Regions from separate parts of the Rossellomorea sp. y25 genome, predicted to be linked through region 3. Evidence: a T-box and tRNA genes for the amino acid it is inferred to sense, from the RefSeq annotation. Region 3 holds a T-box; the other regions hold tRNA genes.
The links. The T-box of region 3 lies ahead of AAEM60_RS16495 (valine--tRNA ligase). A T-box ahead of a tRNA ligase gene usually reads a tRNA of that ligase, here a tRNA-Val.
Positions count from the first base shown of each region.

Region 1: it encodes a tRNA-Val, which carries the amino acid that the T-box ahead of AAEM60_RS16495 (valine--tRNA ligase) is inferred to sense. The anticodon was not compared.
Region 2: it encodes a tRNA-Val, which carries the amino acid that the T-box ahead of AAEM60_RS16495 (valine--tRNA ligase) is inferred to sense. The anticodon was not compared.

Region 1 is NZ_CP145886.1:1,373,219-1,377,098, reverse strand. Features, by position in the region: gene AAEM60_RS06850 (sugar ABC transporter permease) at 1-65, opposite strand, end outside; tRNA gene AAEM60_RS06845 (tRNA-Gly) at 740-813, opposite strand; tRNA gene AAEM60_RS06840 (tRNA-Leu) at 817-900, opposite strand; tRNA gene AAEM60_RS06835 (tRNA-Cys) at 909-982, opposite strand; tRNA gene AAEM60_RS06830 (tRNA-Gly) at 990-1,064, opposite strand; tRNA gene AAEM60_RS06825 (tRNA-Gln) at 1,069-1,140, opposite strand; tRNA gene AAEM60_RS06820 (tRNA-His) at 1,180-1,255, opposite strand; tRNA gene AAEM60_RS06815 (tRNA-Trp) at 1,267-1,340, opposite strand; tRNA gene AAEM60_RS06810 (tRNA-Tyr) at 1,421-1,504, opposite strand; tRNA gene AAEM60_RS06805 (tRNA-Thr) at 1,524-1,599, opposite strand; tRNA gene AAEM60_RS06800 (tRNA-Phe) at 1,613-1,688, opposite strand; tRNA gene AAEM60_RS06795 (tRNA-Asp) at 1,706-1,782, opposite strand; tRNA gene AAEM60_RS06790 (tRNA-Met) at 1,917-1,990, opposite strand; tRNA gene AAEM60_RS06785 (tRNA-Val) at 2,066-2,141, opposite strand; tRNA gene AAEM60_RS06780 (tRNA-Glu) at 2,182-2,256, opposite strand; tRNA gene AAEM60_RS06775 (tRNA-Ser) at 2,276-2,367, opposite strand; tRNA gene AAEM60_RS06770 (tRNA-Asn) at 2,374-2,448, opposite strand; rRNA gene rrf (5S ribosomal RNA) at 2,456-2,572, opposite strand; rRNA gene AAEM60_RS06760 (23S ribosomal RNA) at 2,871-3,880, opposite strand, start outside.
Region 2 is NZ_CP145886.1:3,698,497-3,702,376, forward strand. Features, by position in the region: tRNA gene AAEM60_RS18610 (tRNA-Asn) at 1-56, opposite strand, end outside; tRNA gene AAEM60_RS18615 (tRNA-Ile) at 66-142, opposite strand; tRNA gene AAEM60_RS18620 (tRNA-Gly) at 152-225, opposite strand; tRNA gene AAEM60_RS18625 (tRNA-His) at 246-321, opposite strand; tRNA gene AAEM60_RS18630 (tRNA-Phe) at 344-419, opposite strand; tRNA gene AAEM60_RS18635 (tRNA-Asp) at 471-547, opposite strand; tRNA gene AAEM60_RS18640 (tRNA-Met) at 654-727, opposite strand; tRNA gene AAEM60_RS18645 (tRNA-Ser) at 764-856, opposite strand; tRNA gene AAEM60_RS18650 (tRNA-Ile) at 874-950, opposite strand; tRNA gene AAEM60_RS18655 (tRNA-Met) at 955-1,031, opposite strand; tRNA gene AAEM60_RS18660 (tRNA-Ala) at 1,107-1,182, opposite strand; tRNA gene AAEM60_RS18665 (tRNA-Pro) at 1,190-1,266, opposite strand; tRNA gene AAEM60_RS18670 (tRNA-Arg) at 1,273-1,349, opposite strand; tRNA gene AAEM60_RS18675 (tRNA-Leu) at 1,380-1,468, opposite strand; tRNA gene AAEM60_RS18680 (tRNA-Gly) at 1,478-1,552, opposite strand; tRNA gene AAEM60_RS18685 (tRNA-Leu) at 1,562-1,646, opposite strand; tRNA gene AAEM60_RS18690 (tRNA-Lys) at 1,682-1,757, opposite strand; tRNA gene AAEM60_RS18695 (tRNA-Thr) at 1,787-1,862, opposite strand; tRNA gene AAEM60_RS18700 (tRNA-Val) at 1,888-1,963, opposite strand; rRNA gene rrf (5S ribosomal RNA) at 1,973-2,089, opposite strand; rRNA gene AAEM60_RS18710 (23S ribosomal RNA) at 2,263-3,880, opposite strand, start outside.
Region 3 is NZ_CP145886.1:3,234,713-3,238,592, forward strand. Features, by position in the region: gene AAEM60_RS16495 (valine--tRNA ligase) at 111-2,762, opposite strand; T-box leader at 2,832-3,058, opposite strand; gene AAEM60_RS16500 (hypothetical protein) at 3,222-3,410, shown strand; gene ysxE (spore coat protein YsxE) at 3,447-3,880, opposite strand, start outside.

The sequences.
Region 1 (3,880 bases), 1.9 Mb from region 3:
TTCTTCGTAACCGCCTTGATTTGCGCATCTGGGCTTACTGGTCCAGTCTGAATCTTGGTTTCCACCCGTATCACCACCCCTAATAATGTAATCGCTTTCTTACATTATAATGGGAGCGCTTTCTTAAATAGGGGGACTCAATTGACAAAGAAGGTGCAAAATTTTGACTAGATGGGTTTGGGATGGGTTGGTGATGGGTAAATGAAAAGGTTGGGTTTCTTTGGCTTGATAAGGTGAACGTAGGGTACAATGCGATTTTGAAAATAAAATGCTGGAATTGAAAATAAATGTGGTGAATTTGAAAATAAAATTGGAAAGTCGATAATAAATGTAGCAAAGTCGATAATAAAATCGAAAGGTCGATAATATATCTGCCAAACTCGATAATAAATCCGAAAAGTCGATAATATATCTGCTAAACTCGATAATAAATTATCAAGTGCCTATAAATCTAGCAGTTATATAGTTATAGAGAGTCGCTTTTTTATGTAAAATTATCATTTTCACTCTAAAATAGTCTTTTTTCAACTCCATTCCTGTACAAAATGCTACTAATACTATCTATAATATTGAAAAACTTCGAATCTCCCCCCTTATCCTACTAAAATAAAGCTGTTACTCATTGATCCACACTAAAATCTACTCATTTATTACATTCTTCCACATTTACCTCCTAAATTTCAGTCTCAGAACAATAAAAAAAGACTTCCTCTAATGAGAAAGTCTATCATATGTAAATTGGAGCGGGTGAAGGGAATCGAACCCTCATCATCAGCTTGGAAGGCTGAGGTTTTACCACTAAACTACACCCGCGAATGGTACCGGTGGCCGGGGTCGAACCGGCACTCCAGAGGAACACGATTTTGAGTCGTGCGCGTCTGCCAATTCCGCCACACCGGCATTACATTTGGAGGCGGCAACCGGATTTGAACCGGTGATCAGGGTTTTGCAGACCCATGCCTTACCACTTGGCTATGCCGCCTTAATATTGGAGCGGAAGACGGGATTCGAACCCGCGACCCCCACCTTGGCAAGGTGGTGTTCTACCACTGAACTACTTCCGCACTACTGGGCTAGCTGGATTCGAACCAACGCATGTCGCAGTCAAAGTGCGATGCCTTACCGCTTGGCTATAGCCCACTGATAGTATATGTCACGGAAATGAAAATGTGACTTTTATGGGGCGACTGATGGGAATCGAACCCACGAATGCCTGAACCACAATCAGGTGCGTTAACCACTTCGCCACAATCGCCATGATAAAATTGGCAGGGGTAGTAGGAATCGAACCCACACCAAAGGTTTTGGAGACCTTCGTTCTACCTTTAAACTATACCCCTATGAAATATAATTGGTTTCCAATGAATCTTCCTGCTATTAGCTGGGGTTCAATACTCCGCTTACGCTAGGAAAAAAATCTTGGTGGAGGGGGGCAGATTCGAACTGCCGAACCCGAAGGAGCGGATTTACAGTCCGCCGCGTTTAGCCACTTCGCTACCCCTCCAAATAGTAAATCACTCGGTTGGTGCCGGCAAGAGGACTTGAACCCCCAACCTACTGATTACAAGTCAGTTGCTCTACCAGTTGAGCTACACCGGCATCAAGTAATAAATGGTGGCTCAGGACGGAATCGAACCGCCGACACATGGATTTTCAGTCCATTGCTCTACCAACTGAGCTACTGAGCCATTATGCAAAATAAATATGGCGGTCCGGACGGGACTCGAACCCGCGACCTCCTGCGTGACAGGCAGGCATTCTAACCAACTGAACTACCGGACCAAAAATTTTCGCGCCTGCAAATTTTTTTACCATGAGTTGCGCCAGCAAAATAACTTTCATTACCTCGCAATAGCGAAAATAACTATCCATGCGTGACTCATTAAGGATTATACTATCCAAAGTCAAAAATGGTATTGCGGGGACAGGATTTGAACCTGCGACCTTCGGGTTATGAGCCCGACGAGCTACCGAACTGCTCCACCCCGCGACGATATGATTTGTTAAGTTAAACTTATAAATTAAGGATGATTATTCAACTCAGCTTATGCTTCGTGAAAAATCATGGTGGAGGATGACGGGATCGAACCGCCGACCCTCTGCTTGTAAGGCAGATGCTCTCCCAGCTGAGCTAATCCTCCATTATATTCATTGTTTTATTTCATTTTTGGAAAAAAGTGTTGGTGACCCATACGGGATTCGAACCCGTGTTACCGCCGTGAAAGGGCGGTGTCTTAACCGCTTGACCAATGGGCCTTAATAAGAAGAAGTGTTATGGCGGAGAGCAAGGGATTTGAACCCTTGAGACAGCGTTAACCGTCTACACGATTTCCAATCGTGCTCCTTCGGCCACTCGGACAGCTCTCCATATAATGGCTCCGCAGGCAAGATTCGAACTTGCGACCGATCGGTTAACAGCCGATAGCTCTACCACTGAGCTACTGCGGAACGATATGCCTGGCGACGTCCTACTCTCACAGGGGGAGATCCCCCAACTACCATCGGCGCTGAAGAGCTTAACTTCCGTGTTCGGCATGGGAACGGGTGTGACCTCTTCGCCATTGTCACCAGACAATTCCTTGTCACTTTTTTAAGGACAAGTATTATTATATCGCGTAGATATATTTTTTCAAGGCTTTTTTTATATTTTCTTATAAAATTTATTCCCTGAAAACTAGATAAAGAATTGATGTCAAGAAAGCCGAATACCGACCAATTGTGCATCTACTTCTTCAAGTAGATACCATTCCAGCTCCGGCGGCTAGAGACTCGAGGTCATTTCAGTTCAATCAGCTGAGGGTAAAAGGCACCCTCTTCTGATTGCCCAAAAATGCTTGTCGTTTCTGGTCAAGCCGCCTCCGCTTTATAGTGTGGTTAAGTCCTCGATCGATTAGTATCAGTCAACTCCACATGTCGCCATGCTTCCATCTCTGACCTATCTACCTAGTCATCTTCTAGGGATCTTACTCACTTACGTGATGGGAAATCTCATCTCGAGGGGGGCTTCATGCTTAGATGCTTTCAGCACTTATCCCTTCCGCACATAGCTACCCAGCGATGCCTTTGGCAAGACAACTGGTACACCAGCGGTGCGTCCATCCCGGTCCTCTCGTACTAAGGACAGCTCCTCTCAAATTTCCTGCGCCCACGACGGATAGGGACCGAACTGTCTCACGACGTTCTGAACCCAGCTCGCGTACCGCTTTAATGGGCGAACAGCCCAACCCTTGGGACCGACTACAGCCCCAGGATGCGATGAGCCGACATCGAGGTGCCAAACCTCCCCGTCGATGTGGACTCTTGGGGGAGATAAGCCTGTTATCCCCGGGGTAGCTTTTATCCGTTGAGCGATGGCCCTTCCATGCGGAACCACCGGATCACTAAGCCCGACTTTCGTCCCTGCTCGACTTGTAGGTCTCGCAGTCAAGCTCCCTTGTGCCTTTACACTCTGCGAATGATTTCCAACCATTCTGAGGGAACCTTTGGGCGCCTCCGTTACTCTTTAGGAGGCGACCGCCCCAGTCAAACTGCCCACCTGACACTGTCTCCCACCCCGATAAGGGGCGCGGGTTAGAATTTCAATACAGCCAGGGTAGTATCCCACCGATGCCTCCACCGAAGCTGGCGCTCCGGCTTCCAAGGCTCCTACCTATCCTGTACAAGCTGTACCAAAATTCAATATCAGGCTACAGTAAAGCTCCACGGGGTCTTTCCGTCCTGTCGCGGGTAACCTGCATCTTCACAGGTACTATAATTTCACCGAGTCTCTCGTTGAGACAGTGCCCAGATCGTTACGCCTTTCGTGCGGGTCGGAACTTACCCGACAAGGAATTTCGCTACCTTAGGACCGTTATAGTTACGGCCGCCGTTTACTGGGGCT
Region 2 (3,880 bases), 460 kb from region 3:
CGAACTTGCGACCGATCGGTTAACAGCCGATAGCTCTACCACTGAGCTACTGCGGAATAATGAAATGGTGGGCCTAAGTGGACTCGAACCACCGACCTCACGCTTATCAGGCGTGCGCTCTAACCAGCTGAGCTATAGGCCCATAAATAATTGGAGCGGGTGAAGGGAATCGAACCCTCATCATCAGCTTGGAAGGCTGAGGTTTTACCACTAAACTACACCCGCGGTATTTAAATAAGAAAGTATGGGGCGACTGATGGGAATCGAACCCACGAATGCCTGAACCACAATCAGGTGCGTTAACCACTTCGCCACAATCGCCATAATGTCTTCAAATAGAAAATGGTGGCTCAGGACGGAATCGAACCGCCGACACATGGATTTTCAGTCCATTGCTCTACCAACTGAGCTACTGAGCCTTACTTAGAGTAAAATATTTAATTATGAACCATAATCTTATTTAAAGAAAATGGCGGTCCGGACGGGACTCGAACCCGCGACCTCCTGCGTGACAGGCAGGCATTCTAACCAACTGAACTACCGGACCAAAGCTTTTTGCGTAAGCAAAATAGGTTTCATTACCTCGCGATAGCGAAAATAACTATCCATGCGTGACTCATCAAGGATTACCCTATCCTAAGTCAAAAATGGTATTGCGGGGACAGGATTTGAACCTGCGACCTTCGGGTTATGAGCCCGACGAGCTACCGAACTGCTCCACCCCGCGACGATATGAGTAAGGAATTCACCATAAAAGTAAATATGGAGGAGGAAGGGGGATTCGAACCCCCGCGGGCTGTTACACCCCTGTCGGTTTTCAAGACCGATCCCTTCAGCCGGACTTGGGTATTCCTCCGTAATAAAAATGGTACTTGGTGGACCTTGTAGGACTCGAACCTACGACCGGACGGTTATGAGCCGTCTGCTCTAACCAACTGAGCTAAAGGTCCCTTTTGGTAGCGGCGGAGGGGATCGAACCCCCGACCTCACGGGTATGAACCGTACGCTCTAGCCAGCTGAGCTACACCGCCAAGAAACATAATATCAAAAATATTTTTTTACTTTCATAAAACCAATGAAGTTTATCTTACTTTCGTAAAAAAACATGGTGGAGCCTAGCGGGATCGAACCGCTGACCTCCTGCGTGCAAAGCAGGCGCTCTCCCAGCTGAGCTAAGGCCCCAAAGAAGTGGTCGGGAAGACAGGATTCGAACCTGCGACCCCTTGGTCCCAAACCAAGTGCTCTACCAAGCTGAGCTACTTCCCGATAATATGGCGCGCCCGAGAGGAGTCGAACCCCTAACCTTTTGATCCGTAGTCAAACGCTCTATCCAATTGAGCTACGGGCGCAAAATATGTCGTTTCCTTCCGAAAAATCAATGGTGCCGAGGACCGGAATCGAACCGGTACGGTAGTCACCTACCGCAGGATTTTAAGTCCTGTGCGTCTGCCAGTTCCGCCACCCCGGCAAAATCTTCTGGAGCGGAAGACGGGATTCGAACCCGCGACCCCCACCTTGGCAAGGTGGTGTTCTACCACTGAACTACTTCCGCGAAATATAATGGTGCGGGTGAAGGGACTTGAACCCCCACGCCTTGCGGCGCCAGATCCTAAGTCTGGTGCGTCTGCCAATTCCGCCACACCCGCATGTATGATTGATATTTTGCTAATGCAAAAATCAATGGTGAGCCATGAAGGACTCGAACCTTCGACCCTCTGATTAAAAGTCAGATGCTCTACCAACTGAGCTAATGGCTCATCTCAAAAGATGAAATTCAAAACCAAAATGGTGCCGGCAAGAGGACTTGAACCCCCAACCTACTGATTACAAGTCAGTTGCTCTACCAGTTGAGCTACACCGGCATATTAATTACCCACTAATGAAAAATGGTGGAGGATGACGGGATCGAACCGCCGACCCTCTGCTTGTAAGGCAGATGCTCTCCCAGCTGAGCTAATCCTCCAAATATAAAGCCTGGCGACGTCCTACTCTCACAGGGGGAGATCCCCCAACTACCATCGGCGCTGAAGAGCTTAACTTCCGTGTTCGGCATGGGAACGGGTGTGACCTCTTCGCCATTGTCACCAGACATTTTCTTGTCTCTTTTTTAAGGACAAGTATTATTATATCGTGTAGATATATTTTTTCAAGGCTTTTTTTTATATTTTCTTATAAAATTCATTCCCTGAAAACTAGATAAAGAATTGATGTCAAGAAAGCCAAGTATCGACCAATCGTTGTTCATTTAAAAAATGACTCTTTGTGGTTAAGTCCTCGATCGATTAGTATCAGTCAACTCCACATGTCGCCATGCTTCCATCTCTGACCTATCTACCTAGTCATCTTCTAGGGATCTTACTCACATACGTGATGGGAAATCTCATCTCGAGGGGGGCTTCATGCTTAGATGCTTTCAGCACTTATCCCTTCCGCACATAGCTACCCAGCGATGCCTTTGGCAAGACAACTGGTACACCAGCGGTGCGTCCATCCCGGTCCTCTCGTACTAAGGACAGCTCCTCTCAAATTTCCTGCGCCCACGACGGATAGGGACCGAACTGTCTCACGACGTTCTGAACCCAGCTCGCGTACCGCTTTAATGGGCGAACAGCCCAACCCTTGGGACCGACTACAGCCCCAGGATGCGATGAGCCGACATCGAGGTGCCAAACCTCCCCGTCGATGTGGACTCTTGGGGGAGATAAGCCTGTTATCCCCGGGGTAGCTTTTATCCGTTGAGCGATGGCCCTTCCATGCGGAACCACCGGATCACTAAGCCCGACTTTCGTCCCTGCTCGACTTGTAGGTCTCGCAGTCAAGCTCCCTTGTGCCTTTACACTCTGCGAATGATTTCCAACCATTCTGAGGGAACCTTTGGGCGCCTCCGTTACTCTTTAGGAGGCGACCGCCCCAGTCAAACTGCCCACCTGACACTGTCTCCCACCCCGATAAGGGGCGCGGGTTAGAATTTCAATACAGCCAGGGTAGTATCCCACCGATGCCTCCACCGAAGCTGGCGCTCCGGCTTCCAAGGCTCCTACCTATCCTGTACAAGCTGTACCAAAATTCAATATCAGGCTACAGTAAAGCTCCACGGGGTCTTTCCGTCCTGTCGCGGGTAACCTGCATCTTCACAGGTACTATAATTTCACCGAGTCTCTCGTTGAGACAGTGCCCAGATCGTTACGCCTTTCGTGCGGGTCGGAACTTACCCGACAAGGAATTTCGCTACCTTAGGACCGTTATAGTTACGGCCGCCGTTTACTGGGGCTTCGATTCGCACCTTCGCTTGCGCTAAGCACTCCTCTTAACCTTCCAGCACCGGGCAGGCGTCAGCCCCTATACTTCGCCTTACGGCTTCGCAGAGACCTGTGTTTTTGCTAAACAGTCGCCTGGGCCTATTCACTGCGGCTCTCTCGGGCTTGCACCCTACCAGAGCACCCCTTCTCCCGAAGTTACGGGGTCATTTTGCCGAGTTCCTTAACGAGAGTTCTCTCGCTCACCTTAGGATTCTCTCCTCGCCTACCTGTGTCGGTTTGCGGTACGGGCACCTTTTTCCTCGCTAGAGGCTTTTCTTGGCAGTGTGGAATCAGGAACTTCGCTACTATAATTCGCTCGCTGTCACAGCTCAGCCTTCACGATGATGGGATTTGCCTCATCATCAGCCTAACTGCTTAGACGCACATATCCAGCAGTGCGCTTACCCTATCCTCCTGCGTCCCCCCATTGCTCAAACGGAAAAGAGGTGGTACAGGAATATCAACCTGTTGTCCATCGTCTACGCCTATCGGCCTCGACTTAGGTCCCGACTAACCCTGAGCGGACGAGCCTTCCTCAGGAAACCTTAGGCATTCGGTGGATGGGATTCTCACCCATCTTT
Region 3 (3,880 bases):
TTTCATTAGAAAAAGGGCTCTAATCGGATCTGATTGCTGAAGAGGATCTCCCCATAACAATCAGACCTGATTTTAAAGCCCTCTTCTTAACCTCTATTCACTCGGCAAAATTAAACTGACTTCAGCTCTTCTATTCTTGCTTTAACAGTCGCTTGTTTCTCTAAATAATCTTTTTCTTTTGCTTTTTCCTCATCTACTACTTTCTGAGGGGCTTTGCTTACAAATTTCTCATTGTTCAGCTTACCTTGAACACGGGAAACTTCCTTCGTCCATTTCTCCAACTCTTTTTGCAGGCGGGCAATTTCCTCTTCGATGTTGATCAGCCCTTCTAATGGAAGGAATAAGTCCACACCTGTAACGACTGCGGTCATCGCTTTTTCCGGTGTATCTAGATTTGTACCCATTTCAAGCTTCTCCGGGTTACAGAATTTTTCGATATACGCTTTGTTCTTCTCGATGATTGTTAGCGTATGTGCATCTTTCGCCTTTAGCATCAAGTTGATTTGCTTGCTCATCGGCGTGTTAACCTCAGCACGGACATTACGTACAGCACGAATGATATCAACGAGCAGCTTCATCTCTTCTGCTGCCGCTTGGTCTGTAAGTTCTTCTTGAACCGTCGGCCATGCAGCCACCGTAATGGATTCGCCTTGATGCGGCAAGTTCTGCCATATTTCCTCGGTAATAAACGGCATGAATGGGTGTAGAAGTCTCATTGTGTTGTCCAGGACATGAGCCAGAATCGAACGGGTCGTTTTCTTAGCTGCTTCGTCCTCGCCATATAAAGGCAATTTAGCCATTTCAATATACCAATCACAGAAGTCATCCCAGATAAAGTTGTAAAGAACACGACCAACTTCACCAAACTCGTAACGATCCGCTAAACGTGTTACGGTTTCAATCGTTTCATTTAATCGGGTAAGGATCCATTTGTCAGCAACAGATTTTTTACCTGATAAATCAATTTCGTCATAGGTCATACCGTCCATATTCATAAGGGCGAAGCGTGATGCGTTCCAGATCTTATTCGCAAAGTTCCAAACAGATTCTACTTTCTCAAAGGAGAAGCGTAAATCCTGACCCGGTGAGCTGCCTGTAGATAGGAAGTAGCGTAGGGAATCTGCTCCATACTTTTCGATGACATCCATTGGATCTACACCGTTTCCTAATGACTTACTCATCTTACGCCCATCTGCATCCCGAACCAGTCCGTGAATCAGTACGTCTTTAAATGGACGTTCTCCCGTGAACTCCAGTCCCTGGAAGATCATGCGAGATACCCAGAATCCGATAATGTCATATCCCGTCACAAGTGTGTTGGTTGGGTAGTACCGTTTAAAGTCCTCTGCATTCAGATCTGGCCAGCCCATTGTTGAAAACGGCCATAGAGCAGAACTGAACCATGTATCCAGTACATCCTCTTCCTGTGTCCAGTTTTCAATATCTTCCGGTGCTTCATTGTTTACATAGATTTCGCCCGTTTCTTTATGATACCAGGCAGGGATGCGGTGTCCCCACCAAAGCTGACGGGAAATACACCAGTCACGCGTGTTTTCCATCCAGCGCAGGTATGACGTTTCAAAGCGATCAGGTACAAAGTTGACCTTGTTTTCATCCTGCTGAAGTTTTACCGCTTCTTCTGCCAGAGGATCCATTTTAACGAACCATTGAGTAGAAAGATATGGCTCAACGACTGCTCCACTTCTTTCTGAGTGGCCAACTGAATGCATATGCTCTTCAATCTTGAACAGAACGCCGGCTTCTTGAAGGTCTTTCACGATTTCCTTACGACATTGGAATCGATCCATCCCTTGGTATTTATCCGCCTTTTCATTCATGGTTCCATCTTCATTCATTACAAGAATACGTTCTAAATTGTGACGATTACCGATTTCGAAGTCATTGGGATCGTGTGCAGGCGTAATTTTCACTGCTCCGGAACCAAATTCCATATCAACGTAATCATCTCCTACAATCGGAATTTCACGTCCCACGATTGGAAGGGTAACTGTTTTACCGATTAGATGCTTGTAGCGATCATCTTCCGGGTGTACTGCAACTGCCGTATCACCAAGCATGGTTTCAGGGCGGGTTGTGGCAATTTCAATATGACCACTTCCATCAGCCAACGGATATTTCATATGATAGAATGCGCCTTGTACATCCTGATGAATAACCTCAATGTCTGAAAGGGCGGTTTTCGTTGCCGGGTCCCAGTTGATGATGTATTCACCACGGTAAATCAGGCCTTTATTATAAAGGTCGACAAATACCTTTTGTACAGCTTCCGATAAACCTTCATCCAACGTGAAACGTTCTCGGCTATAATCTAAGCCTAATCCAACTTTAGACCATTGCTGACGGATATGCTCGGCATATTCTTCTTTCCACTTCCACGTTTCTTCTACGAACTTTTCACGGCCCAAGTCATAGCGTGAAATACCCTGATTACGAAGTTTTTCATCCACTTTCGCTTGTGTTGCAATTCCTGCATGGTCCATACCTGGCAGCCATAATACATCGTAACCCTGCATTCGCTTCATTCTGGTCAGGATATCTTGCAGGGTTGTGTCCCAAGCATGACCAAGATGAAGTTTCCCCGTTACGTTCGGCGGAGGGATGACGATGGTGTAAGGCTCTTTCTCCTTATCGTTTGTCGCTTCGAAGTACTTCCCTTCGAGCCACCATTTGTAGCGTCCCTGCTCAATGGCATTCGGATCATATTTCGTCGGCATTGCTAATTGCTGATCTTGAGTTTCCATTTGTTTTCCTCCTATATTAGTGCGAATAAGTACACTTTTCTAAAAAAATAAAAAAATCCCCCGTCCTATGAAAAGGACGAAGGATTCCATTCGCGGTACCACCTTTTTTCTCAGGAGAAATAAACCTCCTGAACTCTCGACGATCATAACGGCTTTTAACCGGCTTCTACTACTGAAATTCATAGAAACAGCTCTCCAGGCGACCTTCCATTGTCTTAACGTAGAAAATCTCTCACCAAACGATTTTCCTCTCTGAAAGTAAGGGTCAATGTACTCTTCCTGTTCATTGCTTTTAAGGCATTATTTATTTACTAATTATAGTATAGGAAAAGATAAACTTTCGTCAATCATTATCGCCAATTTTTAATAAAAATATTCATTTCGCCTACTCAGGCACCATTCTATCCTGTATTCATAAGATAAAGTAGTGAATATACCCAGGAGAGTGAGTGGAAGAATATGAAAAAAATCAATCAATATACCATGCAGAAATGGATGGGAAACGCCCGGTTAATATGTAAGCAATTCATCATCCCCTTTACGATCTTTCAAGGGGTCCGGACCATTTTGCTCCCAACCACTTTTGATGTCCTTCTTTTAACTCTGTTTATCGGTATAGGCCTTGCCATTTATTTCGATTGGATTTAATGGACTGACGAGATGTGGACTTCGCCAGTCCTTTTTTTATTCTGCTTCAGCCGCCTGCTCCTGTTTCTTTTTTTCCATTTCATCTAAACGCATGACAACGTATTCTGTATTTTTCAGCAGCCAGTAGTGTCGTTGCAATTTTTTGAGGGATTTACGTTCATTCCGCTTATCCTTCGGTGTATGAAAATACTTTTCCACCACTGCAATGACAGAGCTTGGATAAGCTAAATAACTCATGAACAGGAGCCGCTCTTCATTACGTACAGTAAAATGCAGAAAATAAGTGGTAAGCCACTCGACACATTCCTCGTAATACTTAGGATAGGTTTTCAACGTTCTCGACAAAAACGGCAAGAGATCATGAAATGGAGAAGCCATCCTTGAGTTCTCAAAGTTATGGAAATACCCCAACCCTCTTTCATCGAATAGAAAGTGCTCCGTCGAAACCTTTCCGTGGGTGATGACGGTCC